Regions from separate parts of the Pseudomonas sp. 18175 genome, predicted to be linked through region 1. Evidence: predicted binding sites of a transcription regulator. Region 1 holds the regulator's gene; each other region holds the start of a gene.
What was found. Region 1 encodes sigma-54, which starts transcription at its own class of promoters, with help from an activator protein. Its sites were predicted from a motif close to ANTGGCATNNANNTTGCTNT; they were not measured.

Region 1 (7,666 bases):
GCGCAACCCGATCCTGGTCACTGCGCTCAACCCGATCATTGGCTACCAAAACGCCGCTGAAATCGCCAAGAAGGCCTATCAGCAAGGGCGACCGGTAATTGACGTTGCACTTGAACACACGGACTTGCCGCGCAGCCAACTGGAAGTCCTGCTGGACCCGGAAAAGCTCACGGCTGGCGGCGTGTAATCACCGAACCTGCTTTGGAGGCTCACCATGGAGCACTGGAAACGCACGATCGAACGGGCCAATCGCTGCTTTATGGCGGGCGAGTTGGTAGACGCTCGCGAGGCCTATTTGCAAGCCCTGGCCCTGGCTCAAGTGTTGTTCGAACGCTGGGCGGATGCCGACGAAGCGGTGGCGGCTTGCGTGATTTCCCATCACAACCTGGCGGACCTGCACCTGCGCCTGAACCAGCCTGAAGAAAGCGCGGAATACCTCTGCGCCATCCACCAGCGCCTGTTGCAGACCATGCAGGACCCGCGCCTTAGCCCGCAATTGCGCGAGGCGGCGCTGCGCCAGAGCAGCAAGACCTACGTCGAACTATTGAACTTCATCAGCGATCACGGCGAGTACCCACGTACCCATCGCCTGCTGGGCGATGCCGCGCCGCAACCGACCACTCCTCATTACGGAGCACATTGATATGTCCTACACCTTGCCTGCCTTGCCTTACGCCTACGATGCCCTGGAACCGCACATCGATGCGCAAACCATGGAAATCCACTACACCAAGCACCACCAGACCTACATCAACAACCTCAATGCTGCGGTCGAGGGCACCGAGTTTGCCGGCTGGCCGGTGGAAAAGTTGGTATCCAGCGTCCAACAACTGCCGGAAAAACTGCGCGCCGCCGTTATCAACCAAGGTGGCGGGCATGCCAACCATTCGTTGTTCTGGGCGGTGATGTCGCCTAAAGGCGGCGGCAAGCCCGAGGGTGCGTTGGGTAAAGCCATCGACGAGCAACTGGGTGGTTTCGACAGTTTCAAGGAAGCTTTCACCAAGGCTGCGTTGACCCGTTTCGGCAGCGGTTGGGCTTGGCTGAGCGTGACCCCGCAAAAAAACCTGGTGGTCGAAAGCAGCGGTAACCAGGACAGCCCGCTGATGGGCGGCAACACGCCGATTCTTGGCCTGGATGTCTGGGAACACGCCTACTACCTGCTGTACCAGAATCGTCGGCCGGAATACATCAATGCCTTCTACAGTGTCGTCAACTGGCCGGAAGTCGCCGCGCGCTACCAGGCCGCGTTGGCCTGATATTCACCCTATAACAAGATCTAAGGCCGACTATGGGCACTGAAACACTGGCGATCAGCAGCGGACGAATGTTTCGCTATGCGTTTGGCTCGCTGTTGCTAATGGCAGGTACTGCATTGCTGGTGGCCCACGGGCTGGACTGGCTGAACCTTGAGCCGCGTATCCTGCGCGCCCTACAAGGTGGGGCGATTTGCGCGCTCGGCACGGCGCTGGGCGCAGTACCGGTGCTGGTGATTCGGCGGATGCCGGTGGCGCTGAGCGATACCTTGCTGGGTTTCGGTGCAGGGGTGATGCTGGCGGCGACGGCGTTTTCGCTGATCGTGCCGGGCATTGCCGCAGCCGAGAGCCTGGGGCTGTCGCCTTGGGGCGCCAGCGGCCTGATCAGCTTTGGCATCATGTCGGGTGCGTTCGGGTTGTATCTGGTGGATCGCAAGGTCTCTGGTGCCAGCCCGGAAATGCTGGTGGGTACGCCGGACAATCCGGTGATTCCGCCGCGCATCTGGCTGTTCGTGTTCGCCATCATTGCCCACAACATTCCGGAAGGTATGGCGGTGGGTGTTTCGGCGGGCGGCGGCATGCCCGACGCAGATAGCCTGGCCATGGGCATTGCCTTGCAGGACGTGCCCGAAGGTCTTGTAATCGCGTTGGTATTGGCCGGGGCGGGTATGTCCCGGGTCAAAGCCTTCTTGATCGGTGCCGCCTCAGGCCTGGTAGAGCCAGTATTTGCGGTACTTTGCGCTTGGCTGGTAAGCCTGGCCGAGGTGTTGTTACCCCTGGGGTTGGCTTTGGCGGCGGGGGCGATGCTGCTGGTGGTGACTCACGAAGTGATCCCCGAATCACGGCGCAATGGCCACGAGAAACTCGCCAGCCTGGGCCTGTGCATTGGGTTTTGTTTGATGATGGTGATGGATACCGCGCTGGGGTGAAGTCATTGCGACTTTACACCCGTCTCAAGGGGTGAGTTTACTCACCCTCATCAAAGAAGTTATTGATCAGCGCTACAAGCGCGTCCATCGCCTCCTGCTCTTGCTCGCCTTCGGTCTTCAAATGAATCCTGGTGCCCTTGCCAGCTGCCAGCATCATCATGGCCATGATGCTCTTGCCATCGACCATGGACTCCGGTGTGCGCCCGGCCCGGATCTGGCAAGGAAACTTCCCGGCAACGCCAACGAATTTGGCCGAGGCGCGGGCATGCAGGCCCAGCTTGTTGATGATTTCAATTTCCAGAGCGGGCATCGCGGGGGTGTTCCTTTCAGCTAAGGTCGCGGTGGCGGACCTGGACGTTCTTGAGGGTTTGTTGCAGCACCTGGCCCAGGCGTTCGGTCAGGTAGACAGAGCGGTGATGGCCGCCGGTGCAGCCAATAGCGATGGTGACATAAGCTCGGTTGCTTGCGGCAAAGCGCGGTAGCCATTTGAGCAGGTAGGTAGAAATGTCCTGGAACATCTCCTCCACATCCGGCTGCGCCGCCAGGTACTCCGCCACAGGCTGATCCAGCCCGGACTGGTCACGCAGCTCCGGCTTCCAGTAGGGGTTGGGCAGGCAACGCACATCAAACACCAGGTCGGCGTCCACCGGCATGCCACGTTTGAAGCCAAAGGACTCCACCAGGAACGCCGTGCCAGGCTCCGGCTGGTTCAGCAGGCGCAGCTTGATAGCGTCGCGAAGCTGGTACAGGTTGAGGCTGGTGGTGTTGATCTTGAGGTCGGCGAGGTCAATGATCGGCCCCAGCAGCTTGCTTTCATCTTCGATGGCTTCGGCCAGGGAGCGATGGGGGCTGCTGAGGGGATGACGTCGACGGGTCTCGGAGAAGCGCTTGAGCAAGGTCTCTTCGTCGGCGTCCAGGTACAGCACATCACAGTGAATATGCTTGGCACGCACTTCCTCGAGCAATTGCGGGAAGCGCTCAAGGTGGCTGGGCAGGTTACGGGCATCAATCGAAACGGCCACCAGGGGCTGGGCCAGTTCGGTGTGGATCAGCGCGCGTTCCGCCAATTCCGGCAACAGGCCGGCGGGCAGGTTGTCGATGCAATAGAAACCATTGTCCTCAAGAACATTGAGGGCGGTGCTTTTACCCGAGCCGGAGCGGCCGCTGACGATGATCAAACGCATGATTACTGCCCGTTCTGTTCATCCAGGACAACCTGGTACAACGCCTCATTGCTACTGGCGCTGCGCAGTTTGTCGCGTACTTCCTTGCGGTCGAGCATGCTGGCGATCTGCCGGAGCAGTTCCAGGTGCGCATCGGTGGCGGCCTGCGGGACCAGCAGTACAAACAGCAGGTCTACAGGGGCACCGTCGATGGCATCGAAATCGATGGGGGCTTCCAGGTGTAGCAACGCACTGACGGGCGTCTCGCAACCTTTGAGGCGGCAGTGAGGGATGGCGATACCGTTGCCAAAACCGGTTGAGCCGAGTTTTTCGCGGGCAATCAGCGCGTCGAACACATCTTGCATCTCCAGATCCGGCACTTCGCGCGCGATCAGGTTGGCAATTTGTTCGAGGGCTTTCTTTTTACTGCCGCCCGGCACGTTCACAAGAGAACGGCCGGGGGTCAGGATGGTTTCAAGTCGAATCATGGGTGGGGAGTGTTAGCGGCCTGTGCCCTGGAGAAGGCTCTGCTGCTTTTCCTTATGCTTTTTAAGTTGGCGGTCAAGCTTGTCAGTCAAGGCATCGATGGATGCATACATGTCTTCATGCTCGGCATTGGCGACTACTTCGCCACCGGGAATCTGTAGGGTCGCTTCGATTTTTTGCTGAAGCTTGTCGACCTTCATGATCACTTGCACATTGGTGATCTTGTCAAAATGACCCTCAAGCCGTTTTAGCTTCTGCTCGACGTATTCGCGCAGGGGAGGGGTGACTTCTACATGGTGTCCACTGATGTTGACTTGCATACAGCTTCTCCTTCGTTGCCAGTGCATAAAGCGGCAGGCAAAAGCGCCTGCCACTGGAACGCTGTGGCCCGCCCGTCACATCAAACGCTTGCGCTCGCTGGAAGGCGCGATCCCAAGGGATTCGCGGTACTTGGCGACGGTTCGACGGGCGACCTGAATGCCTTGTGCCTCCAGTAAACCAGCGATCTTGCTGTCACTCAACGGCTTTTTCTGATTTTCCGCGGCAACCAGTTTTTTGATGATCGCGCGAATCGCCGTGGACGAGCATTCGCCGCCTTCGGAGGTGCTGACATGGCTTGAGAAAAAGTATTTCAGCTCATATATGCCCCGTGGGGTGTGCATGAACTTTTGCGTGGTTACGCGGGAAATCGTCGATTCGTGCATACCGACCGCCTCGGCGATGTCATGCAAAACCAGCGGTTTCATGGCTTCGTCGCCGTATTCCAGGAAGCCGCGCTGATGCTCGACGATCTGGGTGGCTACTTTCATCAGGGTTTCGTTGCGGCTTTGCAGGCTCTTGATAAACCAGCGGGCTTCCTGCAACTGGTTGCGCATGAAGGTGTTGTCGGCGCTGGTGTCCGCGCGGCGTACAAACCCTGCGTATTGAGGGTTGACCCGCAGGCGCGGTACCGATTCCTGGTTCAGCTCCACCAGCCAACGCTCGTTGTCCTTGCGCACGATCACGTCAGGCACCACGTATTCGGCTTCGCTGGACTCGATCTGGGAGCCTGGGCGCGGGTTGAGGCTCTGCACCAGCTCGATGACCTGGCGCAGGTCGTCTTCCTTGAGCTTCATGCGGCGCATCAGTTGGCTGTAGTCGCGGCTGCCCAGCAGGTCGATGTAGTCGGTGACCAGGCGCTGGGCCTCGGCGAGCCAAGGTGTCTTGGCGGGCAGTTGGCGCAATTGCAGCAGCAGGCACTCGCTGAGGCTGCGGGCTCCGATGCCGGCGGGCTCGAACTGCTGGATGCGGTGCAGGACGGCTTCGATTTCGTCCAGTTCGATGTCCAGTTCCGGGTCGAAGGCTTCGAGGATTTCTTCGAGCGTCTCGTCCAGGTAGCCCTGGTTGTTGATGCAGTCGATCAAGGTCACGGCGATCAAGCGATCGGTGTCCGACATCGGTGCCAGGTTCAGTTGCCACAGCAGATGGCTTTGCAGGCTCTCGCCGGCAGAGGTGCGGGTGGTGAAGTCCCACTCGTCATCGTCATTGCTGGGCAGGCTGCTGGCGCTGGTCTGGTAGACGTCTTCCCAGGCGGTATCGACGGGAAGTTCGTTGGGAATACGTTCGTTCCATTCGCCTTCCTCAAGGTTGTCCACCGTCGGGGCGGTTTCCTGATAGGAGGGTTCCTGCACGTCGGAATTGGGTTTTTGCTCGATGTTGTCGGCAAGCGGGTCCGCATTATCGAAGTCGTCGCCTTCTTCCTGGCGTTCGAGCATCGGATTGGACTCCAGGGCCTCCTGGATTTCCTGTTGCAGGTCCAGGGTCGACAATTGGAGCAGGCGGATGGCCTGTTGCAGCTGCGGTGTCATCGTCAGCTGCTGGCCCATTCTCAGGACTAGCGATGGTTTCATGGCAGGGGCTTAACACCTTATTCGCCGGCGCAATGCGCCATCCACGACAGGGCGCGTGAGCGCCAAACATAAGCAAATTATATGCCTGATGTCGGGGGCTTTGCCTAGAGCGCGGTAACAATAAAAATCCGGAGGTTTCTATTGATTCCCGCGCACCTTGGCAAACAACCGTGACACCACGGTGTTTACAGGCGGAACTCGTGACCCAGGTACACTTCCTTGACCAGTTCATTGGCCAAGATAGTGGCGGAATCGCCTTCGGCGATCAGTTGGCCATCGTTGACGATATAGGCGGTTTCGCAGATATCGAGGGTCTCACGCACGTTGTGGTCGGTGATCAGTACACCGATACCCTTGGCCTTGAGGTGATGGATGATCTGCTTGATGTCGCCGACCGAGATCGGGTCGACGCCGGCAAACGGTTCGTCCAGCAGGATGAACTTGGGCGCAGTGGCCAGGGCGCGGGCGATCTCCACGCGGCGGCGTTCGCCACCAGACAGGCTCATGCCGAGGTTGTCGCGAATGTGGTTGATATGGAATTCCTGCAGCAGGCTTTCCAGCTCCTTGCGACGGCCATCACGGTCGAGTTCCTTGCGGGTCTCGAGGATCGCCATGATGTTGTCGGCAACCGACAATTTGCGGAAGATCGACGCTTCTTGCGGAAGATAGCCAATACCGGCGCGAGCACGACCGTGCATCGGCTGATGGCTCACGTCCAGGTCGTCGATCAATACACGACCCTGGTCGGCCTGGACCAGGCCGACGATCATATAGAAGCAAGTGGTCTTGCCGGCGCCATTGGGGCCGAGCAAGCCGACGATCTGGCCGCTGTCGATCGACAGGCTGACGTCGCGCACGACCTGACGGCTTTTATAGGCCTTGGCCAGATGCTGGGCTTTCAGGGTTGCCATTACTCGGCCTTCTTCTTCGGCTGGATAACCATGTCAATGCGTGGGCGCGGTGCGGTGACCTTGCTGCCATTGGCACGACCGGCGTTAGCGATCTGTTTCACGGTGTCGTAGGTGATCTTCTCGCCTTCCGTGGAGTTGCCGTCGGGGCTGAGTACTTTAGCCTGGTCGATCAGCACGATACGGTTCTGCTGGGCATGGTACTGGATGGTCTTGCCGTAGCCCTTCATCGGGCCGGTATCGTTAGGCGACTGTTTCTGTTCGAAGTAAGCCAGGTTGCCCACCGAGGTCACCACGTCGATATCGCCGGACTGCGTACGGGTCAGGGTGACCGTGTTACCGGTGATCTTCATCGAACCTTGGGTGATGATCACGCCGCCGGTATAAGTCGCGACGCCTTGCTTGTCATCCAACTGCGCATCGTCAGCTGAGATGTGGATTGGCTGCTGGCTATCGTTCGGCAGAGCCCAGGCGCTCACGCTTCCCAGTACTGCGCCCAGGCCGAGCAAAATAGGGAGAGTTTTAACGAGCCTCATACTGTCCTCTTACGTTCGATAGCAGGTGTATCCTGCTTTCTTTCAAATACGCTTTCATTCCCTTGCCAGTCGATACACCGCCAGCGCCGTCGATTCTAACGTCTTGCTCGGTCTGCGCATATTGCTTCTGCGGGAATACGGTCATGCGGGTGGTGGTAATCACGGTGTTGCGGTTTTTATCGTCAGTGCGCGCAACGCGTACGGAGTCGATCAGCTCCACTTCGGTGCCGTCCGGGTTGACCTCGCCACGCTTGCTGGTGACGTGCCACGGGAACTCGGTGCCGCGATAGATGTTCATGTCCGGGTTGGTCAGTAGGGTGACTTCGGTGGCCTTTAAATGCTCGACCTTGTCCGACGTCATCTCGTACTGCAACTTGCCATCGGGCAGAAACTGCACGCTTTTGGCGTTGGTGGCGTAATAGTCGATAGTGCCCTCATCAACCTGCGCAGCAGGCTGGTCGAGAAAGCGCTCCGGGCTGATATTCCAGTAGCCCACCGCCAG
Region 2 (7,666 bases), on a different contig from region 1:
CACAAAGTGCCAATGACGGGAAAGCCTTGGCCAAGTTCGATGAGGCAACAAACAAATGGTATGCCTACGACCCGCACAAAAAGCAGGCCTATGGAAAACCATTGGAAGGGTTCGCTGCCGAACAATCCAAGCTGGTGTCCGGCAAGGCCGAGAACAGCCTGCTCGATGCCGGGCTCTCGCAAGATAATGTGGTGCGCATGGGCGGCCCCATGGAGAACTTGACGTTCATCGGCAGCGAAATGCACACGTTTGAAGACACCTATAAAAACACCAAACGCTTGAATATTTCCGCACATGGCGCAATGCCGGAACCGCGCAATAAACACCTGTTCTACGGGACCCAAGTGGTGGTTGAGGGGGTTGCGTATGACGCTGCGGGCCTGGTGGCACTCTTGAAAAGTAAAGGTGTGAATCCTACGCACTATGACAATGTACGTTTGCTAGTTTGTTATGGCGCGGACGGTATCAGCACATCCTTCGCTCATGAGTTTCAAAAGCTCATTGACCGCCCCGTCAAGGCCTTTGAGGGGCCTGTAACAATGAACTATGGCGCTACACCGCTGGCGATCCATCGTAATGAAGTCGAAAAAGTATTCGGTCAGCAATTTCCGTCACTCACGCAACAAGAGCTCACGCTAAAGACCGACCTGCACATCCGCGAACGCGTAAAAAACAACGCCCCCCATGAAGTGGACAAGGCCCATGGCAAACAAATCATAATCGACACCACGTCATTGAACGGGCCGCCATCGACTGAAGTTCACACCATCAACTACCTGCCGCGTCACTTCTCTTGAGGGGGCGACTCGATTGAGGACGGGACACCCTCGATAAGCGGCACCAGCACTTCATCCATCAACGACCCTGGGTCTTCATTGCCGGGGTCGTTGAGTTCTTCTTCTTGCTCCTCCTGCGTTGCATCTGACATGACAGCCTCCTCAGGAACCTGGGTTATCCACCTGGATATAAAACGCATACGCCCCCAGCAACAGCCAGAACACCATAAACAGCCAAGGCGCACGCATTGAGAATAGCAGCGACTTGCGATAGCCCTTGTGGGACGACTCGGTCTCGCAGAACAACGGGGAATCGTCGTAGGCCAGGCCCATCACTGGCTCGCTGCGCAGTAGCTCGCTTTGCTTGTAGTGCCAGTGATCGATGATTTCGTACGCCGCGCGGATACCTGGCCAGGCATTCAGGGAGCTGAGGATGCCCAACAGCACCAGGAATACGGGGACCACCAGGGTGAACAACTTGCCCCACTCCGGGTTGAGGTTGCCCATGCCGGACACAAAGGCGATCACCAGGAACGACTGCGCCGTGAGATAGGCATCGGTGCGGTTGGCCAGGATGGTGGTTTCGTACTGGATCTCGCGGCGATAGAAGTCCAGGCGGTCCTTGGGCGAGCCAAAAATCTTGGCATTGTGTTCGCTGTGGTCGGTCAGGGCCGCCTCGGGGGTTTGGGGCGAGATGATTCTGGGCACGGTAGTGCTCCACACAAGGTCGAGTCTGGTTAGAAGAATCGGCTTTGCGTGAAGTTCAAGTTAGTTTATGCACCATTCTGGATCACCGCCTGCCCCTTGTTGTGAGCGAGCTGTTGTGGTGAGCGAGCTTGCTCGCGCTGGAGTGCGCAGCGCTCCCAAGCTTTTTGGGGCCGCTGCGCAGCCCAGCGCGAGCAAGCTCGCTCACCACAACAGCTTGCTCACCAAAGCAGCTTTTTCAACAAAGGGAAATCAACACAACCCTCGGTTTCGGCACAGGCATTGCTTTATCCATTCACCACTGCCCGCACACAGGAGCATTCGTTACCCCCCGACCCAGCGCCGATCCCATAAGAAAGTAAGGACCAGGCCCATTGGCACCCCAAGCCAGGGGCTCATAAAAATGCGTTTTTTGAAACGGCAGTGCCACCCAAGCATCCCTCGGCACTGACAAGGTACTGGAATGGCTCGATCTTTCTTTGACGAAATGAATGACGCAAACGGCGTATGCCGTGCGCACTATCAGGACTTTTCCCGCTGGCTGGCCAATACGCCGCCTGAACTGCTGGCCCAGCGTCGCCGCGAAGCCGATTTACTGTTCCACCGCGCCGGGATCACCTTCACCCTCTATGGTGACGAGCAGGACACCGAGCGCCTGATCCCCTTCGACATCATCCCCAGAAGCATCCCCGCCAGCGAATGGAGCGTGATCGAACGCGGCTGTATCCAGCGCGTGAATGCGCTGAACATGTTTCTCGCCGACATCTACCACGACCAGCGCATCATCAAGGCCGGGATCATTCCCGCCGACCAAGTGCTGGGCAACGAGGGTTATCAGAAGGCCATGATCGGCCTGGACCTGCACCGCGATATCTACTCGCATATTTCCGGGGTGGACCTGGTACGTGACGGCGATGGCACCTATTACGTGCTGGAAGACAACCTGCGCACCCCCAGCGGCGTGAGCTACATGCTCGAAGACCGCAAGATGATGATGCGCCTGTTCCCCGAGGTGTTTGCCAAGCAGCGTATCGCGCCGGTGGATCACTACCCCAACCTGCTGCTCAAGACCCTCAAAAGCGCCAGCCGCCTGGACAACCCCAATGTGGTGGTGCTGACCCCAGGCCGCTTCAACAGCGCCTTCTTCGAGCACGCGTTCCTGGCTCGGGAAATGGGCGTGGAACTGGTGGAGGGCGCCGACCTGTTCGTGCACGACCTCAAGGTGTTCATGCGCACCACCGACGGGCCAAAACCGGTGGACGTGATTTACCGGCGTATCGACGATGCCTTCCTCGACCCCAAGGCCTTCAACCCGGAGTCGATGCTCGGCGTGCCGGGCCTGGTGGCGGCGTACTGCGCGGGCAATGTGGTGCTGGCCAACGCCATCGGCACCGGCGTGGCCGACGACAAGTCGATCTACCCCTATGTGCCGGAAATGATCCGTTTCTACTTGGACGAAGAGCCGGTGCTGCAAAACGTACCGACCTTTCAGTGCCGCAAGCCCGATGAGCTGTCCCACGTACTGGCGCACCTGCCGGAGCTGGTAGTCAAGGAAACCCAGGGCTCCGGCGGCTACGGCATGCTGGTGGGCCCGGCTTCAACGGCCGCCGAGATCGAGGACTTTCGCCAACGCATCAAGGCTCGCCCCCATGCGTATATCGCCCAGCCCACGCTGAGCCTGTCCACCTGCCCCACCTTTGTCGAAAACGGCATCGCACCCCGGCATATCGACCTGCGGCCCTTTGTGCTCTCCGGCAAGGAAACCCGCCTGGTGCCTGGCGGCTTGACCCGCGTGGCGTTGAAGGAGGGCTCGTTGATCGTCAATTCGTCGCAAGGCGGCGGAACCAAGGACACCTGGGTGGTGGAGGGCTGAGTATGTTGAGTAGAACCGCCGCAGATCTGTACTGGATGTCCCGTTATCTTGAGCGCGCCGAGAACCTGGCGCGCATGCTTGAAGTCAGCTATTCGCTGTCGCTGATGCCTCAGGCCGGGCGCAGCGATGGCCTGGATGAACTGGCGATGTCGCTGCTCAGCAGCGGCACCCTGGACAGTTACCTGGAGCGTCACAAGCAACTGGACGCCGAACGCATGCTGCACTTCTTCGCCCTCGACGAAGAAAACCCCGCCAGCATCTACAACTGCCTGCGCGCCGCCCGGGGCAACGCCCATGCCGTGCGTGGGCGCATCACCGCCGACATGTGGGAGAACCTTAATGCCACCTGGCTGGAAATGCGCAGCATCGCCGCCGGCGGCCTGGCGCGCCATGGCATCAGCCACTTCTGTGACTGGGTCAAACAGCGTTCGCACCTGTTCCGGGGCGCAACCTCCGGCACCATCATGCGCAATGACGCCTACCGGTTTATCCGCCTGGGCACCTTTGTCGAGCGCGCCGATAACACGCTGCGCCTGCTGGATGCGCGCTACGAGATGTTTGGCGAAGAATCGGAAGAAGTCAGCGATTTGTCGGCACGCGGTTATTACCAGTGGAGCGCCCTGCTCCGTGCCTTGTCATCGTTCGAGGCGTATACCGAGCTGTACCCCAACGCCTTGAACGCGCGCTCCGTTTCCGAACTGCTGTTGTTGCGCAGTGACGTGCCGCGCTCGTTGCACGCGTGTATCGAGGAGTTAAGCCATATCCTGGCCGACTTGCCAGGCAGTTATGGGCGGGCAGCACAGCGCCTGGCCGCCGAGTTTGAGGCGCGGCTGCGGTATACCGGGATCGACGAGATTCTTGAGGATGGCTTGCACAGTCGTCTCACGGACTTTATCGACAGCGTGCGCGAGTTGGCGCGGGCGATACACAGCTCCTACCTGGAAGTGGTCTAAGCCACACTGAGGACTAAAAATGTGGGAGCGGGCTTGCTCGCGAAAGCGGTGTCTCAGCCAAACATGAGTCGACTGACACTCCGTCTTCGCGAGCAAGCCCGCTCCCACATTGGTTCGCGGTGTCTATTGGTTTTTTACCAGCACTGGCTCGGCGCGGTATTGATCGGGGAACAGCTTTTTCAACTGCGCCACTTTGGGCAAGTCATTGATCACGATGTACGGGTAAGACGGGTTCTCGGTCAGGAAGTCCTGATGGTAAGACTCTGCCGGGTAAAACGACTTGCCCATTTCGATCTGGGTGACGATGGGTTTATCGAACGACTTGGCCGCGTCCAGTTGGGCAATGTAAGCCTGGGCGACTTTTTGCTGCTCGGCGTTCTGCGCAAAGATCGCCGAGCGGTACTGGGTGCCGGTGTCCGGGCCTTGGCGGTTGAGTTCGGTGGGGTTGTGGGCCACCGAAAAGTAGATCTGCAAGAGCTTGCCGTAGCTGACTTTGCTGGGGTCGTAGGTGACGGACACTGACTCGGCGTGGCCGGTATCGCCTGCACTGACGGACTCGTACTGGGCCGTGCTGGCCGCGCCGCCGTCGTAGCCGGAGACGGCGTTTTTCACGCCCTGCACGTGTTGGAACACACCTTGGACGCCCCAGAAGCAGCCGCCGGCGAATACGGCGATTTGCAGGTTGGACGAGGCTGGCAGGTCCAAAGCGGGTGGTGCGATGGCTACAGCATCATCGGAGGTGCCAAAAGAAAACGCCTGAGCCTGGCCAATGAACGCGGCCAACGCAAGCACGGGTAATATTTTGAGTAGTTTCATCGATATCACTCCAGAACACGGTCAACTGTGGGAGCGGGCTTGCTCTCGAATGCGGTGTGTCAGTCACCTGATGTGCTGGCTGGTGCACCGCATTCGCGAGCAAGCCCGCTCCCACATTGATGGGGTTATCAATTCAGAGTTGGGTTAGCCAAAGGTGAAGGCGTAGGCCGCCACGTTGGGGTCAAGGAATTCGATGCTGAACGTCCGGTCCTGCACGGCGCCTGGCTGGCGCACCAACTGATACAAACGCTGTTCAGTCACCGTGCCACTGCCATCCGGCGCTACATCGGTACCGTGAGAGTCCCCTGGCGCCTGGCCGTCAATCGTCACTTTGAACCGCACCGGCTTGCCATCGGCACCCGGCCCCAGCACCAGGTGCAGGTCGCGGGCATGGAAGCGGTAAACGATGCGACCGCCCGCTTGGTCGAGGGTGACTTGCTGGCCGCCCACATTCCATTGGCCTTCCAGGGTCCAGTTGTTCAAGGCCAGTGGGCCGGATTTGACGAAATTCTCAGCCCGCTGGAAGCCCAGGTAGGTCTCCGGCGACTGTACTTCGTTCATGTCTGGCGCTTGCTGCACGCCCTTGGCATCCGCTTCAATCAAGCCGCCTGCGACATTTTTTCCACCGGCTTCACGCAGCAATTGCTGGATCACCCGCTCCGACTCGGCGTAATCACCCTCGCCAAAGTGGTGATAACGAATCTGGCCCTTGGCATCGGCAAAGTAATGGGCCGGCCAGTATTGGTTGTTGAACGCGCGCCAGACCTTGTAGTTATTGTCGATGGCCACCGGGTAGGTGATGCCCAAATCCTTCATGGCCTGGGTGACGTTGTTCACGTCGCGCTCAAAGGCAAATTCCGGGGCGTGCACGCCAATCACCACCAGGCCCTGGTCGTGGTACTTCTCGGCCCAGGCCTTGACGTAAGGCAGCGTGCGCAGGCAGTTGATGCAGGAGTAGGTCCAGAAATCCACCAGTACCACCTTGCCCTTGAGGGCTTCGGCCGTCAGCGGCGGGCTGTTGAGCCATTGCACGGCACCGTCCAGTGCGGGCAGCGCGCCTTCGATGGGCAATGTGTCGCTGTGGTTGGCCGCCATCATCATCGCCCCGCCCTGCTGTTTGGGCTTGGCGCTCAGGCGATCCACCAGGCTTTGCTCCAGGCCACCGGTCGAGGCCGTCGACAGCCGTGACAACACGCCGGTGTCCAGGCCCAGGGCAATCGCCGCCACACCGGCCAGCATCAATGCACCCAGGCCACGGCGCAGCCACTCACCGGCGCCGAGGGATTTTTTCATCAGGCCAAAGACTTTACCGCCGACCAGCAGCGCCAACGCCAGGGAAGTCGCCGCCCCAGCGGCGTAGGCCAGCAACAGCAAGGTAGTGCCGATACTGGCGCCCTGCAGCGCGGCGCCGGTGAGCACCAGCCCCAGGATGGGCCCGGCGCAAGGTGCCCACAGCAAACCGGTGGCCACACCGATGAGAAACGAAGCGCCCGGACGCGGCCTGGCATCGGCCCCTGCCGCCTCCGACAGGCGACTGCCGGCGGCTACCAACGGGCGCGTCAGGCGTTCCGACAGCTGCGGGAATAACAGCGTTAAGCCGAACAGCGCAACGCACAGCAACGCGAGCCAACGCCCGTATTGATTGACTTGCACCACCCAACCGCCGCCCACCGCGGCCAGCGTGGCCACCAGGGCGAACGTCACCGCCATCCCCGCCAACAGCGGCAAGCCACTGCGCAAAAACGGCTGCCCGGTGCGAGCGAAGACAAAAGGCAGAACCGGCAGGATGCACGGGCTGACGATTGTCAGCACGCCGCCCAGATACGCGAGAACCAGAAGCCACATAGGGTCGAACCTTATACAAATGAAAAGACATCGGCTTAAGCTGCCGCTCACCACAACCACAGCAATAGCGCCATCCTGAACCCTAGCCGGTCGCAGAATCCTCACGCAGAGTTAAACAATTCGTGATAACTACAAGCTTGCAAAACCCGCACAATGCGCGAACTACAAGCGAAGGTTTCCCTTACATGGATCAGCCCAAACGTGTCCTGGTGGTCGAGGACGACGCCCATATCGCCGACTTGATCTGTCTGCACCTGCGCGACGAGCACTTCGAGGTGGTGCACAGCGCCGACGGTAGCGAAGGCCTGCGCCTGCTGGAACAAGGTGGTTGGGACGCACTGATCCTCGACCTGATGCTGCCCGGCGTCGACGGCCTGGAGATCTGCCGCCACGCCCGCGCCATGGCACGCTACACGCCCATCATCATTACCAGCGCCCGTTCCAGCGAGATGCACCGTATCCTCGGCCTGGAGCTGGGTGCCGACGATTACCTGGCCAAACCCTTCTCGATGCCCGAACTGGTGGCACGGGTCAAAGCGCTGCTGCGCCGGGTGGACGCCATGGCGCGCAACCTGAAAATGGACGCCGGTAGCCTCGACCTCGGCCAACTGTTCATCAACCCGCTGACCCGCGACGTCACGCTGCGAGGCCAACGCCTGGACCTCACCCCGCGTGAATTCGACCTGCTGTACTTCTTC
Region 3 (7,666 bases), on a different contig from region 1:
ATTGAAGACCGTGGCCGAGCGCTTTCCCGCGCTGTTGCCCGACCCGAAGCTGGCGGCCAATGATCCGGTGAACCAGGGTTTTGCGTTGTTCCAGAAGAACTGCCTGGCTTGCCACAGGCTCAATGGCGCCGGGGATGCGCAGGTGGGGCCGGACCTGAATATTCCCTACAACCCCACTGAGTATTTCGGCGGGGATTTCCTCAAGCGGTATATCCGTGATCCTCAGAGTCTGCGGCACTGGCCGCAGGCGAAGATGCCGGCATTTGCTGCCGGTGTGTTGCCAGACAATGAGCTGGATTTGTTGGTGGGGTATTTGCGGCATATGACGGGGCGTAAACAACAGCCTTGAGCCCGCAGCAAATCGACTGTGGGGCGGGCTTGCTCGCGAAGGCGGGGGGTCAGATATGAATCGGGGGACTGACACACCGCCTTCGCGAGCAAGCCCGCTCCCACAGGGGATCTGCTGCGTTTTGGGGATTATTGCTGCTGCACGGAAATCACCGGCGTCGGCGCCACAAACACCTTGGCATGCATCTGCTCGTGCCCGCCGCCACGGCGCATGCCGCGTACCGGGCAGGCGTCGAGGTAATCCAAGCCTACCGCCAGCTTCAAATGCCGCTCCGGCCGTGCCAGCTGGTTGGTCACGTCAAAGCTGTACCAGGCGTCATCCAGCCAGGCTTCGGCCCAGGCGTGGCTGGCCAGGTGTGCGCTGTCTTCGCTGTACAAATACCCTGACACATAACGCGCCGGAATCCCCAGGCTGCGGGCGCAGGCCAGGAATGCGTGGGTGTGGTCCTGGCACACACCCGCACGGCCAGCGAAGGCCTCGGCGGCGCTGGTGTCGACTTCGGTGGCGCCCGGGGTGTAGATCATCGCTTGGTTGAGGGCGTGCATCAGGTCGATCAACGCCGTGCGGTCGCGACGTTGATGGCAATGTTGCTCAGCAAACCCACGCAGGGCGTCATCCGGTTCAGTCAAACGCGTGCTGCGCAAGAACGGAAACGCCGATTGGCTTTCGTGCTCGGCCTCGCGCAACTCGTCAATATCCACCTGGCCACGGGCACCGATGATGATGGCGTCATGGGGTTCGTCCAGGGTCAGCACATGCAGGATATTGCCAAACGGGTCCACCTGGGCGCGCACCGGGCGTGGCAGGTCGAGTTGCCAGCTCAGGACATGCTGGCGCTCGCTGTCGTGAGGCGTGAGGCGCAGGTACTGGATGCTGGCGCGCACCTGGTCGTCGTAGTGGTAGGTGGTTTCGTGGCTGATGGAGAGTCTCATGCGGCCTCCAGGTAGGAACTGTAGATGGCGTCGCCCAACTGGCGCACCAAGGGGATGAAGTCGGTCAGCCAGGCGTGCAGGCCTTCCTCAAGGATTTCGTCGATCGCAGTAAAGCGCAGGCGCGCATCCATCTCGGCGGCCAGGCGTTGGGCCGGGCGGCCGTTAAGGCCGGGCAGGCTGGCGAGAATCTGGTCGATCTCTTCGCTGCAGGCCCGCAGTGAACGCGGCACATCGGCGCGCAACAGCAGTAATTCGGCGACTTGCCGGGCGCCCGGTGCATCGCGGTAGATCTCGGTGTAGGCCTCGAACGACGACAGTGCCCGCAGCAAGGCGCTCCACTGATAGTAGGCGTGGGCCGTGCCATCGGTGACGGCTTCGGCACGGTCGCCGGCCATTTCATAGCGGGCGTCCAGCAGGCGCAGGGTGTTGTCGGCGCGTTCGATAAACGTGCCCAGGCGAATGAAACGGAACGCATCGTTGCGCATGATGGTGCCGTAGGTGGCGCCGCGAAACAGGTGCGAACGCTCCTTGACCCACTCACAAAACCGGCTCATGCCGTAGCGGCTCAGGCCCTGCTGGGCGATATCACGAATATCCAGCCAGGTAGCGTTGATGTTTTCCCACATGTCGGCGGTAATCCGCCCACGTACCGCATGGGCGCTGGCCCGCGCAGCACCGAGGCAACTGTAGATGCTGGCCGGGTTGGCGGCGTCCAGGGCGAAGAAGTGCAGCAGGCGTTCGGCGTGCAGTTCGCCATGGCGCTCGTGGTAATCATCCAGGGTGCCGGTGATCAGCAGCGGCATGGCCAGTTCATGCAGGCCATCGCCGTGCCCATCCTGGGGCATCAGCGACAGCGAATAGCTGACGTCGAGCATGCGCGCGAGGTTTTCCGCGCGTTCCAAATAGCGCGACATCCAATACAAATCCGAGGCAGTTCTACTCAACATGGCATTCAGTCCTCTACCACCCAGGTGTCTTTGGTGCCGCCGCCCTGGGACGAGTTGACCACCAACGAGCCCTCGCGCAGCGCCACGCGGGTCAAGCCGCCAGGTACGACGCGGGTTTCCTTGCCGGACAACACGAACGGGCGCAGGTCGATATGGCGTGGCGCGATGCCGTTTTCGACAAAGGTCGGGCAGGTGGACAAACACAGGGTCGGCTGGGCGATATAGGCGTGGGGCTTGGCCTTGATACGTGCACGGAAAGCTTCGATCTCGGCCGCCGTGGACGCCGGGCCCACCAACATGCCGTAGCCGCCGGAGCCCTGGGTTTCCTTCACTACCAGGTCTGGCAGGTTGGCCAGGACGTGGGACAGTTCGTCGGGCTTACGGCATTGGAAGGTAGGAACGTTCTTCAGGATCGGCTCTTCATCCAGGTAAAAACGGATCATCTCGGTGACGAAGGGGTACACCGACTTGTCATCCGCCACCCCAGTGCCGATGGCGTTGGCCAATACGACGTTGCCGCAGCGATAGGCTGCGAGCAGGCCGGGCACGCCGAGCATGGAGTCGGGGTTGAACGCCAGCGGATCGAGGAAGGCGTCATCCAGCCGTCGGTAGATCACATCCACCGCTTTGGGGCCGTCGGTGGTGCGCATGAATACGCGGTCGTCGCGCACGAACAGGTCGGCACCTTCCACTAACTCCACGCCCATCTCCCGGGCCAGGAACGCATGCTCGAAGAACGCACTGTTGAAGCGGCCAGGGGTCAGCACCACCACGCTGGGGTTATCCAGCGGGCTGGAGCTTTTGAGGGTGTCGAGCAACAGGTTGGGGTAGTGGTCGATCGGTGCGATGCGCTGGGCGGCGAACAGTTCAGGGAACAGGCGCATCATCATCTTGCGGTCTTCGAGCATGTAGCTGACGCCGCTCGGTGTACGCAGGTTGTCTTCCAGCACGTAGTAGGTGCCGTCGCCATCGCGTACGAGATCGACCCCGGAGATGTGGGAATACAGGTCACGGTGCAGGTCCAGGCCCTGCATTGCCAACTGATATTGCTCGTTGGCCAGCACCTGTTCGGCGGGAATGATCCCGGCCTTGATGATGCGTTGTTCGTGGTAGAGGTCGGCGAGAAACATATTCAGCGCCTTGACCCGTTGAATGCAGCCACGCTCCACGATCCGCCACTCGCTGGCCGGAATACTGCGCGGGATGGTGTCGAAGGGAATCAGGCGCTCGGTGCCTTGGTCGTCGCCATACAACGTGAAGGTGATCCCGGCGCGGTGAAACAGCAAATCGGCTTCACGCCGGCGCTGGGCCAGTAACTCGACTGGGGTTTCGGCCAACCAGCGGGCGAACTCGCGGTAATGGGGGCGGACCTGCCCTGCCCCATCGTACATTTCATCGTAATAAGTGCGGATCATGCCGAACTCCTTGTCACCCGGACGCAAGAACCATCGCAAGGCCCGTGCCAGCGGCATAAACACTTAAGAATCAGTGAGTTGAATAAAAACGAGGATCTGACCGCACCGTCCTGGTGCGCAGAATGCCCGCCGACCTGTCACGCGCGTCATCGTAATGCGGGCTTTGACTATCAACAGCATAGCCAGAGTTGATTTCACTGCCCGGCCCAGCCTGCGGATAATCGCCCCCATCAGCTGAACTGCTCCTTCAGCGCTACGCTCTTCCCTTTAGGCCACCCTCGTCGGTGGCTTTTTTTTTGGTGCATAAAAGTGGCGCGCAAGTTCCGAATACTTTTCCCACGGCACAAACAAAAACGGCCGACCCGAAGGCCAGCCGATATACGGTGTTTCTCATTTGCGCTACATGGGTAAACCACGCACCTCCTGCTTGACGCCCCACCCCTCGATGATCCCGCCCAGCGGCTCGACCACCGCCTCAAAGTCTTGCTCGAAGTCTCCTATGCCGTCGTAGGTGGCGAACATGATCTTGCTCAGTTCCAGGTACCAGGCGCCGTCGTCCCGCGCACTCACCTGGGCATTCAGGGATTCCCCGCGAAACTCACCCGCAGCCCTGCGCGCCCGTTCCTCATCCGGGAAAATGGCGTAGAACTCGATGGGGTGAAAACGTGAGAAGTCGAAGCCGCCTTCTTTCATGCGGCGCAGAACGTTGGTGCTGATGTCTTCTTGATAGGCTGTGCTCATGAAAAGTGCTCCTCTAACCGATGGATAGACTTTCCGTGCTTCCTGAAGCCCACGCCTGACCGGCGTGGGTACCACGGCAATAGCGTCACCGCAGGAAAACAAGCATGTAGCTGACAAGACCAGACCTTAGCGATTCATTCGCTGATCTCGATTGCAGAGTAGCGCGAAGCTTTCACCTCCACCAGCGGCGCATTACAGGCAGACAGGGAATGTTCAGGCGGCGGGTTCAACCTTGAGACCTTTGATACTGTTCTGGTCGTTCAGGCTTTTTTCTGCGGGATTAGGAACCCGATCAGGCAGATCGATGATATCCAGATTCGCCAAAACCGGAGATACGCGTGTACGCACCAACTGTGCGGCCTCTTCCAACGTGGGTTCGTGCTCCAAGTCGAATTGCTCGACTTCCGGCTCACCACGATCATTTATGAAAGAAACATTCCACTTTGGCATCGGTGCCTCCTCGATAAAACCCATGTGTGGGCTTACCTCTATCTGGACCTTGAGGGTTCGCCAAACGTTCCACTCAAGGCCGGAGGCACCGGATCAGCTGCGTTTACTTCTCAGCGTGTTCCTTGAGGGCTTTCAAGGTGTTGAACGGTGCGTCCACCACGAACTTGTTGGCCAACCACGATGGCACGCTGCCGCCTGGCTCGGTGTGCACTTGGTAAGTGACTTCGGTGAGGTTGTCGCCCTTGGGTACCAGTTTCCAGGAGCCTTCGACCTGGGCAACCCGGACGTAGCCTTTTTCTTCAGGTTTGTAGGTCGGCACACCCTGCAAGGTGCGGGTGACGCTGCCGTCGGCATTTTTGGTGGTGGTGACATGGATATAAGAGTCACGATCCGTCACCGGGAACGGCGCCTTGAACTGGGTATACGTCCACGCCTCATCGCCCTTTTTGTCGATGAGTTTTTGCGATTTGCATTCATGAATCCAGACGCAGGCACCGGCCACGTCTTCTTGCAAGGCCTGGATCTTGGCTACAGGCGCCTTGATCGTGGTGACGCCGCGATACGCCTTGTACTTGGAGCCGGCCACTTCGCTCAAGGAGACCTTGATCCCGTCTTCATCCTTGGCGACCTGCCAATCCTCAGCCTGGGCAGTGGCAGCAAACAACACTGTAAAACCGCACAACACAGCCATTCGTTTCAGCGAACCCATTGTTGTATTCCTTATTGTTGAAGTTCCGATAGTAAAGCCCATCAAGCCGCCGTCATCTGCTCCCACCAGCCGATCAAGCGGATAGCATCGGCCTGGTCGGTGCCGCAGACCTCGATATCTGCCTTGAAATCACTGCACACCGCCGGTCGCTCCGGCTGCCCGAACAGCAGGCACAGCTGTTCGACCGACAGGTGCAGGCAGCGTTCGCCTGCGGGTTTGCCATGGGGCATTCCCGGTAGGGGCGAACTGATGGAGGGGGCGATGCAGCAGGCGCCACAGCCTTCACGGCAATTCATGACCAGCAGGTCCTCGACGACTCAATGTGGATGGCCGGGCTAGAGTACGCCCTTAAACAGCCGTTTTAAAATGGTCTAACAGGGGTTTTTCGCAGAAAACAAACGTGACCGACCAGTCTCCGACACGTGGTCAGAACGCGACGTCACGTTTGTGGGAAAAGTTTACTGTTTGAACTCGAATTCCAGCGCTGCGCCTTCCACATCACGCCGTTCTTCATTGCGCAGTTGCAGTTTCATCTCATTGCTGAGCAAGCGGCCGTTGATCTGGAACGCACTGTTGTCTGCGGGCTTTTCGCCAAACATCGGCGGCAGCAAGGGCACGCTTTTGGGCTTGGGTACGGTGCCAAGGGGTTGCAAGTGCCTGACCATGTCGGACGGCAGGGACAGGTCCAACTGTGCCGGTGGCAGTTTGGTTTGTGCCACCTCATTGGACGACTTGGTGGCTGCCCGCGTGCGTTTTTTCACCGGAGTGGCTTTTTTCTTCGCTGCAGGGGCTTTTTTTGCGGATGTGGTGGGCTGGGTGCTGGCCGCCTGCTTGTCCCGCGTCACAGGCGATGCAGCCAGCACGGTGCTGACGTTACACAGGCTTAACAGGCCAATCACCAAGACAGCGCGAAAAATAGAGGTCATATCGCCAACAGCATTAACGGCAGAGGGCCATATGCTCGCTTGTTGTGCGCGGCATGACAAGCGTGGTGATTAGCCAGCTATCGGACTTGTCCCCATTCCCGGGCTCAAAAACCCGCTGCGGTTTCCTGGCACAACTGGCTGGCCAGCATCCCCAGCGTCATCAGCGCCCGCTCTGCCTCGCGGTTCCACGGCGTGCCGCAGTTGAGGCGGATGCAGTGGTTGAACTGCTCGGTGTTACTGAAAATCAACCCTGGCGCAATGCTGATGCCCTGTTGCAGCGCGCGTACGTGCAGTTCCTGGGTATTGACCCGCCCCGGCAAACTGACCCACAAGATGAAGCCACCACTGGGGCGGGTCATCTGGGTGCCTTCGGGGAAATATTGCTGCACCGCCAACTGGAACGCGTTGAGGTTCTTGCGATACTCCTGGCGGATGTAGCGCAGGTGTCGGTCGTAGCCGCCGTTCTCCAGGTACGCCGCGACGCCCATCTGGGTCACGCTGCACGCCGAATGGGTGCTGAACATCTGCAGGCGCTGGATCTCCTGCTGGTACTTGCCGGCGATCATCCAACCGATGCGCACGCCGGGGGACAACGTCTTGGAGAAACTGGAGCAATAGATGACCCGGTCCAGGCGATCGTAGGCCTTGAGGGCTTTGGTGCGGCCGACTTCAAACATGAGTTCGCCGTAGATATCGTCCTCGACGATCTGGATATCGAAATCCGAGGCCAGGCGCAGCAACTGTTTTTGCCGCTCTTCGGGCATGGTGCCGCCCAGGGGGTTGCTCAGGCGCGTGGTCAACACCAGGGCCTTGATCGACCACTGGTTGGCCGCCAGTTGCAGGGCTTCCAGGCTCATGCCGGACGCGGGGTCGCTGGGGATCTCGATGACTTTGAGGCCAAGCAAGTCCGCCAATTGCAGCAAACCGTAGTAGGTCGGTGATTCGGCGGCGATCAGGTCGCCGGGACGGGTGAGTACCCGCAACGACATCTGCAAGGCGTCAACACAACCGTGGGTGATCACCACTTCGGAAGGGTCCACCACCACGCCCGCATCGCGCATGCGGATCGCCACTTGGCGGCGCAGCGGCTCGAAACCGGGGCTGAACATGTAACTGAACGCCCGCGGGCTCTGAAAGCGCGTGACCTTGGCCAATTGCTGGTGCAAAGCGCGCACCGGCAAGTAGTCCACGCTCGGC
Region 4 (7,666 bases), on a different contig from region 1:
CGGTGTAGATGCGGTGACCGTCTTTTTCGCTGATGCTCATGCTGGCGCTGCTTTCCCAGGCAACGCGTACGCCATCGTGGAAGCCTTCGATGCGGAAGGGTTCGCCGTTCTCGAGGTGGCGTTCGCCATCGCGGGGAATCATCTCGTCCAGGGCCAGGGTGCCGCTGTCACGATCGACATCCACCAGGTAGCTCTGGAAGCGCTGGCTGCGTTCGTGGAAGGTGATGATCAGCGGATCATGGCTGTCTTGCAGCATCCGCAAGGTGCTGGCGATTTCCAGAGGCGTGGTGAGGACCTTGGGTGGCTGCGGTGCATCTTCCGCATTAAGGGCGTTGAACACGGTTCTTCCATCTCCAGACAAAATACGACTTCACGCAAGAACCGGCATTTTGCCAGCATGTGGCGCGCCTTGGATAGGGCGCACTGTAAACCGACATCAGGCTTGGCTGCGGGTGCTTGGCTTGACCAGGCGCGAGGTGGAACCTTGGGCGTTATAAAGCGCCGGAGGCTCTCCGCCGTGAAGTATACGCAACTGGTTAGCGGTCGTAGCTTGTTGCAGCTGGATCGACTGACCGTTGAGCAGGTTGGCTTCCTGGCATTGGGCGAGCAAAAGATTGAGTTCTTTGCTCTGGGCCAGCAATTGATCGCCGACCGAGGAGTGACTGGCCAACTGCGCCAGTCCGTCGTGGTCTGCCGGCAGTCCCAGGCTGATGAGGATCTGGCTGCGTTTCTTGCCATGCTGTTCCAGCAGGACAATCAACGACTGTTTGCGCGCCAGAATATCTTCCAGCAGGGGCATGTCCCGGCCGTAGAGGGCCAGGGATTCTTCCCTGAGCAGCCCGAGCAGATGCTGCGTCGGCGCTAGATCATCAATGATCAGTTGAAGCAAATGTTCGTCGTGATGCATGGCTGGCCTTGGGGTTTAAGCGTCCAAAAGCCCGGCGCAGGCCTTTGCCTAGCGCTCGGCTTCGAAATTAAGCAGCTTGCTGGCTACACGGTTGCTGTCGACTTTGTAGCTGCCATCGGCGATAGCCTGTTTCAATTCGGCCACACGGGCTTTATTGACAACCGGTTGGTCGCGCAGCGAGTCAGTGACCTTCTGCAACTGTTGAGCCTCATTGCTCAGGTGTACGGATTCCCCGCTTTGGCTGGCGCTGGCCTGTTCGGCCTTGACGGGCGTGGCCGGGGACTTGGCTTCTACGCTGTCCTTGGCACCCGTGGTGCGCGTGCTGCCGGGCAAAGCCTGGGAATTATTTAAACGGCTGAAATCGATGACCATGATAAAAAAAACCTCTGGGTATTTGGACGCTTGCCATGTTTTCGGCCATACCCGGACAAACTTTAGGCTCGATTGACAATAAAACACACAGGCCGGCATCACAGCCGACAGTGTAGGAAAAGCTGGCGTCTGATACCAGTAGTCTATAAAGACACCTCGACTTGGCCGGGTGCTGTCACCCGCGCCTTGATCACGCGATTGGAATTGAGGTTCTTCACGCGGATCTGTTCGCTCATGCTCCCATTGGACAGGGCTTCACCTGGCATTTTCACCTGCAACCCACCGCTGCTGGCGGAAATCACCACCTGATCCCCCTTGCGAATAACTTCGGCCTGCTCCAGGTGCACCAAGGTAATGACCTGGTCGGTGACCACTGGTCGGGTCAATTTCTGCCCGACGGCCTGGTCAAGGGATGTCAGGTAACCCTGGTTGATCAGGCTGATGTCACGTTCGCGCAGCACAACATCCTCGAAACCGATGATGCCCATGCGTTTCATAGGGCGGGCAACCACCACCACGTCCCGGAACAGCTTGACCTGGGCGGGTACGAACACCGTCCAGGGCGATGCACCTTCGCAGCGTACCTTAACCGTCACGCGGCCGATGGGCTGGGCGGGGCTTTCCAGGGTGGCTGTCAATTCCTTGTCGCACATGGGCATGCGCAGGCGCGGGTCCAGTGGGTTGACCTGGATTTCATAACGCCCCGGTGTCTGGGTGGTCGCCAGATAATCTTCTACAGTGAACTCAAGAAACCCTTGGGTGACGCCGATAAGTAGATCAGGCAGGGTGACGTTGTCTGCGCGGGCCGTGGTGCCCAGGCTCAAGGCAAGCAGCGCCACCGAGGCGCAGAGCAGTCTGCGGTACAGGGGTAATTGAAGGCGTCGGGAAACTGTCGTTTTAATATCCATAGCCAATAAATAGCAAAGCTCGTGCCGTTTAGTGTTGGGTGCGCGTCGCATCCCTGAAGGTTTTAGCGTAGGAGTCTGGGCATGGCAGGTGTAATGGATTCAGTAAACCAGCGCACACAGCTGGTAGGGCAGAATCGCCTGGAGTTGTTGCTTTTTCGCCTGGACGGCAAACAGTTATATGGCATCAACGTGTTCAAGGTGCGGGAAGTGCTGCAATGCCCGAAGCTTACGATCATGCCCAAGTCCAGCCCGGTGGTGTGTGGCGTGGCCAACATCCGTGGTGCGACCATTCCGATTCTTGATCTGGCGCTGGCCACGGGCTCGGCTGGTTTGCAGGACCGTGAAAACCCGTTCGTGATCATTACCGAGTACAACACCAAGACCCAGGGTTTCCTGGTGCGCTCGGTGGAACGTATCGTCAACATGAACTGGGAAGAGATCCATCCACCACCCAAGGGTACCGGCCGCGACCACTACCTCACGGCAGTGACGCGGGTAGATAACCAGTTGGTGGAAATCATCGACGTGGAGAAGATCCTCGCCGAAGTGGCTCCGACCTCGGAATCGATTTCCGTGGGTGTGGTGGACGCCGAGACGGCGCACAAGGCCATTTCCTTGCGTGTGCTCACGGTGGATGACTCTTCGGTCGCACGCAAACAGGTGACCCGTTGCCTGCAAACCGTCGGCGTCGAAGTGGTGGCCCTTAATGATGGTCGCCAGGCTTTGGATTACCTGCGTAAGCTGGTGGACGAAGGCAAGAAGCCGGAAGACGAATTCCTGATGATGATTTCCGACATCGAGATGCCGGAAATGGACGGTTACACCCTCACGGCCGAGATACGCAACGACCCACGCATGCAAAAATTGCATATCATCCTGCATACTTCGTTGTCGGGTGTATTCAACCAGGCGATGGTCAAGAAGGTCGGTGCCGATGACTTTTTGGCCAAATTCCGCCCGGATGACCTGGCAGCCCGGGTAGTCGACCGGATCAAGGCAGCAGATCACGGCTAGGGGATTTCCCCTGGCGGTCACACGATTTAAGAGGCGGTATCATTGTCTACGGGTAATTTGGATTTCGAACAGTTCCGGGTCTTCCTGGAAAAAGCCTGTGGCATATTGCTCGGTGAAAACAAGCAGTACCTGGTATCCAGCCGTCTCAACAAACTGATGGAACAGCAGGGCATCAAGTCGTTGGGCGAGTTGGTCCAGCGTATCCAGGGCCAACCACGCAGCGGCCTCAAGGAAATGGTGGTCGATGCCATGACCACCAACGAAACCTTGTGGTTTCGCGACACCTACCCCTTTGAAGTGCTCAAGAGCAAAGTGCTGCCGGAGGCCATCAAGGCCAGTCCGGGCCAGCGCTTGCGCATCTGGTCGGCGGCGTGCTCTTCGGGGCAGGAACCGTATTCGATCTCGATGTCCATCGATGAGTTCGAACGGACCAACATGGGCCAGTTGAAGGCGGGTGCGCAAATTGTGGCCACCGACTTGTCCGGCACCATGCTCACCAACTGCAAGACCGGCGAGTACGACAGCCTGGCGCTGGGTCGTGGTTTGTCCCAAGAGCGCCTGCAACGTTATTTCGACCCGAAAGGGGCAGGGCGTTGGGCGGTCAAGGCGCCGATCAAGAGCCGGGTGGAGTTTCGTTCGTTCAACCTGCTCGACAGCTACGCCAGCCTGGGCAAGTTCGACATGGTGTTCTGCCGCAACGTGCTGATCTACTTCTCGGCCGAAGTGAAGAAAGACATCCTGTTGCGCATCCACGGCACCCTCAAGCGTGGTGGCTACCTGTTCCTCGGTGCTTCCGAAGCGCTGAATGGTTTGCCGGATCATTACCAGATGGTGCAGTGCAGCCCTGGCATCATCTACCAGGCCAAGTAAGTCGAGTTCACTCGGTCAAAAATGTGGGAGCGGGCTTGCTCGCGAATGCGCAGTGTCAGTCGATGCATATATCAACTGACAGACTGCATTCGCGAGCAAGCCCGCTCCCACATTTGTTATGCGGCAAATTTGAAGAAAGCGGCAACTGGCATTGCCGCTTTCCTGGCACCACGCGGAAACCCGTTGCCGCTTTTCTGGCATTGCCGCCCGGCAATCCGCCGCCAAACCCTTTAAATACGGGCTCTGCGTAAACTGGCACACACCTTGCTATAACCCTGTTACGAAAAGCAGGTCAGCCTAAAGGTTTCCGCCATGAGCATCAGCTTCGATAAAGCGCTCGGTATCCACGAACAAGCCCTGGGCTTCCGCGCCCAGCGTGCCGAAGTCCTGGCCAACAACATTGCCAACGCCGATACCCCGAACTACAAGGCTCGGGACCTGGACTTCTCCGCCGTGCTCGCTGCACAGCAGGACAAGACCAAGAACGGCACCTTCGCCTTGAACATGACCAACAGCCGTCATATCGAAGCCCAGGGTTTGAGCAATGGTGACGAGTCGTTGCTGTATCGCACGCCGATGCAGCCGTCCATCGACCAAAACACCGTCGACGCCCAGCTGGAGCAATCGGCGTACGCTGAGAACTCGGTGAACTTTCAGGCCAGCTTCACCCTGCTCAACAGCAAATTCAAAGGGTTGATGTCAGCCCTGCGCGGAGAGTAAGCCATGTCCCTGTCCAGTGTTTTCAATATTGCCGGTAGTGGCATGAGCGCTCAGACCACGCGTTTGAACACCGTCGCCAGTAACATCGCCAACGCCGAGACCGTGTCGTCGAGCATTGACCAGACCTACCGTGCCCGCCACCCGGTGTTCGCCACCATGTTCCAGGCCGGCCAGAACGGCGGCAGCGATTCGTTGTTCCAGGAACAAGGTGCCGCTGGTTCAGGCGTGCAGGTGCTGGGTGTGGTTGAAGACCAAAGCAACCTCGAAGCCCGTTACGAGCCCAACCATCCCGCCGCGAACGAAAAGGGTTACGTCTACTACCCCAACGTCAACGTGGTCGAGGAAATGGCCGACATGATTTCCGCCAGCCGCTCGTTCCAGACCAATGCGGAAATGATGAACACCGCCAAAACCATGATGCAGAAGGTCCTGACCCTGGGTCAGTGATAAGGGGCACCGAATAATGGCCATCGTTGATACCACATCAACCAACACTGCGGTGCAGGACCTTTTCAACACCAAGGTCTCCACGGCGACGAACAACGTTGCAAGCACTGCCACCGCTGCCACAGGCAATCAGTCCCTGGGCAAGGATGCGTTCCTGCAACTGCTGGTCACCCAGCTGAAAAACCAGAACCCGCTGTCGCCACAAGACAACGGCGCGTTTGTGGCCCAGTTGGCACAGTTCAGCAGCCTGGAAGGCATCAACACCCTGAATGACTCGGTGAATGCGATCTCCAGCAACTTCAGCTCCTCGCAAGCGTTGCAGGCGTCGTCGTTGGTGGGCCGTTCCATCATTACCCAGACCGACAAGGCGCTGGTGGATACCAGCAAGAGCATGACCGGTTCGGTGGCTGTAACCGCCGCAACCGGCAACGTATCGGTGAAGATCACCGACGCCAACGGCAACGTGGTGCGCACCATCGACATGGGTGCCCAGAGCGCCGGCTCTTCGGACTTTATCTGGGATGGCAAGAACGATGCGGGTGAAGTGGCTTCTGCCGGCACTTACACCTTCACGGCCACCACCAAGAATGACGCGGGCGACTCGGTTGCCTTGGTGACTTCGCTGCCAGCCACGGTAACCAGTGTGACCCTGAGCAAGACCGGCGGCGAAATGGTGTTGAACCTCGCGGGCGGCATGGGCAGCGTCAAGCTGTCGCAAATTCAGACTATCGGTACATAGAGCCGGCTAAATACGGCAGAGGGAGAGAAACATGTCTTTTAACATCGGCCTTAGCGGCCTCTATGCGGCCAACAAACAGCTGGACGTGACTGGCAACAACATCGCCAACGTTGCGACCACAGGCTTCAAGTCGTCCCGTGCAGAATTCGCCGACATCTACGCCGCGTCCAAGTTGGGCACTGGCCAGAACAGCATCGGCAACGGTGTGAACCTGGCGGCGGTGTCCCAGCAATTCACCCAGGGCGATGTCAACAACAGCGGCGGCGTACTGGACATGGCGATCCAGGGTGGCGGCTTCTTCGTGCAGAAGGGCAGCGACGGCTCGTTGGAATACACCCGTAGCGGCGCGTTCCGTGCCGACAAAGACGGCTATATCACCAACAACACCGGCACCTCGCGCCTGCAAGGCTACGCAGCGGATGCCGACGGCAAGATCGTCAAAGGCGCCCTGACCGACCTGCAACTGAACCTGTCGTACCTGCCACCCCAGGCTTCCAGCAAAGTCGACTCCACCAGCAACCTGAACTCCTCGGAGCCGGTGATCGATACGACGACCCACCCGTTCGATCCGACCAAGACCGACAGCTTCACCACTCAGTATTCCACCACCATCTACGATGCCCAGGGCAACTCGCACTCGATGGTGCAATACATGGTGAAGTCGGACCAGAACCAATGGACGTCCTACACCCAGATTGATGGTCGCAACCCCGATGGCACAACCACTGCGCCGGTCGGCAAGCTGTTGACCTTTGATGATACGGGCAAGCTTTCCTCCATTACCGACATGGATGGCTCCAACCCCAACACCACTTTGACGGTAGAGTGGACCCCAGGTGTTGTGGTCGATGGCGTGTGGGAGGCCAATGGCGCCGCCGGCAAAGACATCGCCGTGAACATGTCCAACATCACCCAGTACAACTCCGCCAGCTACCGTAACCCGCCAGTCACCGACGGCTACGCCACCGGCCAGATCACCGGTCTGAAAATCGACGGCAGCGGCGTACTGTTCGCCACGTTCAGCAACCAGCAGAGCAAGGCCATCGGCCAGATCTCCTTGGCCAGCTTCAACAACGAACAGGGCCTGCAGCCATCCGGCGGCACCACTTGGAGAGAGACCTTCGCCTCGGGCCAGCCAGGCTTCGACACTCCGCAAGCCGGTACCCTGGGTTCGATCGTGGCCAACTCCCTGGAGAACTCCAACGTCAACCTGACCAACGAGCTGGTGGACCTGATCAAGGCCCAGAGCAACTATCAGGCGAACGCCAAGACCATCTCCACCCAGAGCACCATTATGCAGACCATCATTCAGATGACCTGATGCCATGGCGCCGCACGCTTGACTGAAAACCCCTCGACTGAGGGGTTTTTTTTTGCCTTACAAATAGGTGTGGAACCCCCACATTTATACCTCCACTCAAAATCCGTAAACCTTCGATTTTTCATCATTGGGTGTGGGGTGGCTATGGGGCCTGTAACGGGAGGGCGGGCAGATATCGGCGGCTTGCGCTTTGATACTGCCAGAGTAGGTTTTCATTCTCGGGGGGCAGGTACTGCCGAAGATATCAAGGATGGCGCGACGGATAAGAAGGATGAGGTTGTAAAACTGCTGAGGGAACTTGACGACGCCCAGGCGACTGGCAAAAGTCAGACGGTTTTGGACCTGCGTGACAAGCTCATCGAGATGCG

Region 2: a site for sigma-54 is predicted at 1,751-1,770, ahead of ACLD1Y_RS03935 (circularly permuted type 2 ATP-grasp protein). Genes of this name have one in related genera too.
Region 3: a site for sigma-54 is predicted at 3,676-3,695, ahead of ACLD1Y_RS13220 (circularly permuted type 2 ATP-grasp protein). Genes of this name have one in related genera too.
Region 4: a site for sigma-54 is predicted at 4,323-4,342, ahead of flgB (flagellar basal body rod protein FlgB). Genes of this name have one in related genera too.

Annotation. Positions count from the first base shown of each region.
Region 1 is NZ_JBKFTO010000012.1:13,305-20,970, reverse strand. It holds gene ACLD1Y_RS17400 (class II fumarate hydratase) at 1-187, shown strand, start outside; gene ACLD1Y_RS17395 (hypothetical protein) at 215-643, shown strand; gene ACLD1Y_RS17390 (superoxide dismutase) at 645-1,256, shown strand; gene ACLD1Y_RS17385 (ZIP family metal transporter) at 1,289-2,182, shown strand; gene ACLD1Y_RS17380 (HPr family phosphocarrier protein) at 2,220-2,492, opposite strand; gene rapZ (RNase adapter RapZ) at 2,509-3,366, opposite strand; gene ptsN (PTS IIA-like nitrogen regulatory protein PtsN) at 3,369-3,833, opposite strand; gene hpf (ribosome hibernation-promoting factor, HPF/YfiA family) at 3,846-4,151, opposite strand; gene ACLD1Y_RS17360 (RNA polymerase factor sigma-54) at 4,227-5,720, opposite strand; gene lptB (LPS export ABC transporter ATP-binding protein) at 5,906-6,631, opposite strand; gene lptA (lipopolysaccharide transport periplasmic protein LptA) at 6,631-7,164, opposite strand; gene lptC (LPS export ABC transporter periplasmic protein LptC) at 7,151-7,666, opposite strand, start outside.
Region 2 is NZ_JBKFTO010000002.1:202,645-210,310, reverse strand. It holds gene ACLD1Y_RS03950 (hypothetical protein) at 1-797, shown strand, start outside; gene ACLD1Y_RS03945 (hypothetical protein) at 785-928, opposite strand; gene ACLD1Y_RS03940 (hypothetical protein) at 939-1,484, opposite strand; gene ACLD1Y_RS03935 (circularly permuted type 2 ATP-grasp protein) at 1,945-3,354, shown strand; gene ACLD1Y_RS03930 (alpha-E domain-containing protein) at 3,357-4,307, shown strand; gene msrA (peptide-methionine (S)-S-oxide reductase MsrA) at 4,431-5,123, opposite strand; gene ACLD1Y_RS03920 (cytochrome c biogenesis protein DipZ) at 5,268-6,968, opposite strand; gene ACLD1Y_RS03915 (response regulator transcription factor) at 7,154-7,666, shown strand, end outside.
Region 3 is NZ_JBKFTO010000008.1:123,849-131,514, forward strand. It holds gene ACLD1Y_RS13205 (c-type cytochrome) at 1-349, shown strand, start outside; gene ACLD1Y_RS13210 (transglutaminase family protein) at 478-1,281, opposite strand; gene ACLD1Y_RS13215 (alpha-E domain-containing protein) at 1,278-2,228, opposite strand; gene ACLD1Y_RS13220 (circularly permuted type 2 ATP-grasp protein) at 2,234-3,643, opposite strand; gene ACLD1Y_RS13225 (ribonuclease E inhibitor RraB) at 4,043-4,384, opposite strand; gene ACLD1Y_RS13230 (hypothetical protein) at 4,598-4,858, opposite strand; gene ACLD1Y_RS13235 (START domain-containing protein) at 4,938-5,543, opposite strand; gene ACLD1Y_RS13240 (YkgJ family cysteine cluster protein) at 5,585-5,839, opposite strand; gene ACLD1Y_RS13245 (translation initiation factor 2) at 6,002-6,469, opposite strand; gene ACLD1Y_RS13250 (PLP-dependent aminotransferase family protein) at 6,574-7,666, opposite strand, start outside.
Region 4 is NZ_JBKFTO010000008.1:186,421-194,086, reverse strand. It holds gene ACLD1Y_RS13560 (flagellar brake protein) at 1-340, opposite strand, end outside; gene ACLD1Y_RS13555 (flagella synthesis protein FlgN) at 437-907, opposite strand; gene flgM (flagellar biosynthesis anti-sigma factor FlgM) at 956-1,279, opposite strand; gene flgA (flagellar basal body P-ring formation chaperone FlgA) at 1,423-2,187, opposite strand; gene ACLD1Y_RS13540 (chemotaxis protein CheV) at 2,269-3,201, shown strand; gene cheR (protein-glutamate O-methyltransferase CheR) at 3,244-4,071, shown strand; gene flgB (flagellar basal body rod protein FlgB) at 4,384-4,791, shown strand; gene flgC (flagellar basal body rod protein FlgC) at 4,795-5,238, shown strand; gene flgD (flagellar hook assembly protein FlgD) at 5,255-5,977, shown strand; gene flgE (flagellar hook protein FlgE) at 6,009-7,298, shown strand; gene ACLD1Y_RS13510 (hypothetical protein) at 7,317-7,666, shown strand, end outside.